Regions from separate parts of the Streptomyces sp. NPDC057697 genome, predicted to be linked through region 1. Evidence: riboswitches for the same ligand, from Rfam matches in the RefSeq annotation. Region 1 holds a riboswitch; the other holds the start of a gene.
The links. Region 1 has a riboswitch for fluoride ahead of ACFVFH_RS33445 (hypothetical protein). Riboswitches for the same ligand answer to the same signal wherever they lie in the genome.
Positions count from the first base shown of each region.

Region 2: another riboswitch for fluoride. It lies ahead of ACFVFH_RS14415 (DUF2180 family protein); the one in region 1 lies ahead of ACFVFH_RS33445 (hypothetical protein).

Region 1 covers NZ_JBHVJA010000020.1:28,061-30,254, forward strand. Annotated here, with positions in the region: gene ettA (energy-dependent translational throttle protein EttA) at 1-938, shown strand, start outside; fluoride riboswitch at 1,092-1,156, shown strand; gene ACFVFH_RS33445 (hypothetical protein) at 1,178-2,194, shown strand, end outside.
Region 2 covers NZ_JBHVJA010000004.1:275,657-277,850, reverse strand. Annotated here, with positions in the region: gene ACFVFH_RS14425 (DUF211 domain-containing protein) at 1-162, shown strand, start outside; gene ACFVFH_RS14420 (hypothetical protein) at 159-704, shown strand; gene ACFVFH_RS14415 (DUF2180 family protein) at 941-1,147, opposite strand; fluoride riboswitch at 1,297-1,376, opposite strand; gene ACFVFH_RS14410 (phosphatase PAP2 family protein) at 1,504-2,148, opposite strand.

The DNA.
Region 1 (2,194 bases):
CGTATCTGGAGACGAAGGCGGCCCGGCTGAAGGTCGAGGGCCACCGGGACGCCAAGCGGCAAAAGCGGCTGGCGGACGAACTCCAGTGGATCCGTTCGGGCACCAGGGGAGGGCGGACACCGTCCAGGGCCCGACTGCGGCGGTACGAGGAACTGGCCGCGGAGGCGGACCGCGCCCACGGACCGGACTCCGAGGAGATCCGGATCCCGCCGGGCCCCCGGCTGGGCGGCCTCGTCCTGGAGGCCGAGCACCTGACCAAGGGATACGGGGACCGGGCGCTCTGGGAGGACGTGTCCTTCTCCCTGCCACGGGGCGGCATCGTCGGCGTCCTCGGCCCCAACGGCGTCGGGAAGTCCACGCTGTTCCGGATGATCTGTGGCCAGGAACCGCCCGACTCGGGGCTGCTGCGCCTGGGCGAGACGGTCCGCCTGTCGTACGTCGACCAGGCGCGGGCCGGTCTGGACGGGACACGCAGCGTCTGGGAGGCGGTCTCCGAGGGGCTGGACCACATCCGGGTCGGCCCCGTCGAAATGCCCTCGCGCGCCTATGTGGCGACCTTCGGTTTCCGGGGCGCCGACCAGCAGAAACCCGTCGACGCCCTGTCCGGCGGCGAACGCAACCGGCTCAATCTCGCGCTCACCCTCAAGCAGGGCGGTAACCTCCTGCTGCTCGACGAACCCACCAACGACCTCGACACCGAGACCCTGGCGTCGCTGGAGACCGCGCTGCTGGGCTTTCCCGGCTGCGCCGTCGTCGCCGCGCACGACCGGTGGTTCCTGGACCGGACCGCCACGCACCTGCTGGCCTGGGAGGGCGGGGCCACCTGGTTCTGGTTCGAGGGCAACTACGCGGACTACGAGGCCAACCGGGCCGAGCGCCTCGGCACGGACGCCGCCCGCCCCCGCCGGGGCACCCACCGCCGCCTCGCCCGGGACTGACCGCCCGTCACGGCCGGAGGCCGCCCCGCGCGGGACGGCCTCCGGCGCGTGCCCGGCCGCCCGGCGGCGGGCCCCGGACCCCCCGATCGGGTGCGCCCCGGCTCCGCCGTGCTGCCGGGGCCGTGCGGGAGGCGCACACTGGAAGTGCACGCCGAGCGTGCCGGTGATGGGGCTCACCGCAACCGCGGTCGCCGACCGCTGACGGTCCCTGGTTGTCACAGCCGCGACCAGGAGGTGCCATGCCCGAACCCACCGAGCCCCGGCCCCCGCAGCGTTCCGGGACCGGCCCGGCCCACTGGCGCCCGAGCCTCCCGCTCCGCGACCGGGCGGACGGCCGCCACCGGTGGGGCAGGGCGCGGGGCCGGGACCCGCGTGCGCTGAGCGACGCCCTGCACCTGCTGGACGGCGGGCCGTGCGCCGTGTGCCGGGAACGCGACGAGTTCGCGGCGCGCTGGCTGAAGTACTTCGTCATCGAGACCCATACGGAGCAGGACACCCGCGCCCGGGTCGAGGCCGCCGCGGGCTTCTGCCCCGCCCACACCCGGCGCCTGCTCGCCGACGCCTCGGCCTCGTGGCTGATGCCCCAGGTGCACGATCTGGCGCTCGCCGGATGGACCCGGCTGCTCGACGCACCGGACGCCCGCCGAACCCGGTGCCCGTGCTGCGTGGCGGGCGACGACGCGGCCGAGCGGGCCTCCGGGACGCTCCTGAACGCCCTGGGCCACCCCCCGGTCATGGACGCGGTGCGGCAGGGCGCGCTGTGCCTGCCGCACCTGGCGGTGCTGGCCGCACGTATGCCCCGGGCGTACGGACCCCCGCTCGCCGACGCAGGGTCCGCGCTTCTGGGGGACGGGCGCTACGGACTCGCCCTGCTGGCCGGTGCCGACGAGGACGCACCGGTCCGAAACGTGCTCCTCGGCCGGCTCGACCCGCTGCTCGCGGTCGAGGAGGAGCAGCAGCGGCGCTCGGTGACCGGCCGCTGGCGAACGGACACCGACCTGGAATGCTGCCCGCTCTGCCTGGCCGAACACCGCTCCGTACGACGCCTGTCGACATGGGCGGCGGCCACCGCCCACGGGCCGCCCTCGGGCGAGGAGTCCGTTCTGTGCGCCCGCCACCTCCATGACCTGGCGGCCGTCGGCGGGCCGAACGTCGCCGCCGTCCTCGCCGCCAACCGCGACCAGTGGGACGCGCGGTTCGGCCGCTTCCGCAGGCTGCTGGGCGAGGGCGGCAGACGGCGCGCGGACGCGGGCCCC
Region 2 (2,194 bases), on a different contig from region 1:
ATCGACTTGGAAACCGTCGGTACGGACGTCACCGTCGAGGGGGAGGACATCGATGTAGAGGCCCTTGTCCGCGCCATCGAGCGCACGGGAGCGGTCGTGCACAGCACCGATCAGGTCGTCGCCGGTGAGTACACGGTCGAGGGCAGGCCCCGCCTCCGATGACGGGGCGCTTGGCCCGCGCGCTGACCCAGACGCGCCTGCCCCTGGTGCTGGGACTGACGGATGGACTGCTCAACGCACTCACGCTGGCGGGCGCCTCGCTGGTAGGCAGTGGTTCACCGATCTCCTACTCACTGGCCGTCCGGGTGGCGGTCGTCGCACTGGTCACGGCCGCGTTCTCGGTCTTCGTCTCGGACTACGCGGAACGCAGAGGCCAACTCGTCCGAGCCTCCCGTGAACTCAACCTCACCTCTCGCGGACACCTCGCGACAACAAGACTCGGGCATCTGGCTCTGCTCAGGTCGCTTCGGGCCATGGCGGTGGCCTGCGCCGCAAGCTTCGTCGGTGCGGTTCTGCCCCTGCTCGCGGGAGCCGCGGCACCCCGTCTCTCGTGGGGTGTGGTCGTGCTGGCCATCGGGGCGCTCGCCGCGCTGGGGGCGACGCTCGGGAAGGTGATCGCGGGCCGGATGGGGCTGTGGGCCATCACCATGGGTGTCGGCGGTGGTGTCGTCACATGGATCGGCGTGTGGCTGCACATCGCCTGACAGCCACGATCCCGGCCTCGGGGATCAGAACGGCGACGCGTGGGCCGGTGCTCGGACATGGCGGTGCCGCTCACCCGCTCCGGCGAGGAGAACCGCATGCGGAGAACCGAGGCCCGTGGCCTCCGGGCCGCCTCACCTCCGAGACCTGTCGGTGAGGCGGCAGCGTCGGCGAAAGTACCTGTGGATGTGGAAGGTTCGACACCGATCGATGCTACGGGTGTCGGCCGCCGGTCCGGCTAGGCGCTCTGCTCGGCCGTGGTACACGTCGGGCACAGGAGCCGCCGGGCGGCCCGGGGCAAGGTCGTCACGCCCAATCCGTTGATCCGGTGAAATGTCCGGGGCAGGACGGTGGAGTGGTCACCGCAGATTCCCGCCCCGCAGCAGTGGCAGACGGCAACGGCGGGCCGGCTGATGGCGCCGGTGTGGCAGTCGTAGCAGTTCATCGTTGGGTCCCTTCTTGTGGCATGTGCGACGCATGCCACATCACCGCCCGGAATGCCGGGCTGAGCGTGGGAATCGACGCATGCCGGGGACCGCACCAGGATGGCGAAACGGTTCAACCTGTGCACCTCCTCAAGGCATACGTCCTGACATGGAGTCAGGAGCCATCAGCCTCCGGAGGGCGGTTCGGGCCCGAAATCGACCCAGGCGGGTTCCATCGCCGGAATTCGAGTTGACCAGGTCCGTGCCGGTCAGTCAAGACAACGGAGACGTGAAGCGGGATGACCGGAGTCCACTGGCTCGTCGTTCACCGGACAACCGCCTTCATCCGGGGCAGACGGTCCGTAGCCGGGCTGCGTCACCTTCCGGTGCCGACCCGCCCTGGCCCGGATGCCCGGTGCGGACATGCGCCGACGGCTGCGTACGCAAGGTCGGCCGCGGCCGACCAGCCGTAGCCGAACAACCAGCCGCCGGCCACGTCCGTCGGCCAGTGAACCCTCAATGTCAACCGGCTGACTCCGACGACGGCGGCGACGGCTTCGGCAACGCCATTGCCGGTGTGCCGTCCCCTCGGCGCGAAGGCCAGGTGACAGGCGATCAGAGCGGTCGAGGTGTGCCGGGAAGGGAAGCTCGGGCCGTGGGTGGCCGCGAGCCTGTCTGCCGCAGGGGGCCTGGGGCGGCGGATCAAGTAACACAAGCCGGTGCGCACCGCGTCGGAGCTTGCCAGGACCAGGAGTGGCTGGAAGCGGACCGTCCAGGGCTCGCTGTTCCTGGAGAGCAGGCACCGAGCGGCCACTGCGGAGTAGGCCAAGGGCCGTGACCCCAGTGCGGTGACCGCCAGCCAGGCCCGCCGGGCGGAAGGGGCCTCGGCGGCCGGTAGTACCAGGTGCGCGTCGATGCGGTTCAGGGTGCCGTTCCGCCGGGCAGCGGTCGCCAGCAGTGCCGTCCCGAGGAATCCGGTGCCGACGCGAGACAGCATGCGTGGAAGGGGTGCGAGTGTCATTGTCCTGCTCCCTTCCGCGTCAGGGGTCCGGCATTGCGTGAACGGC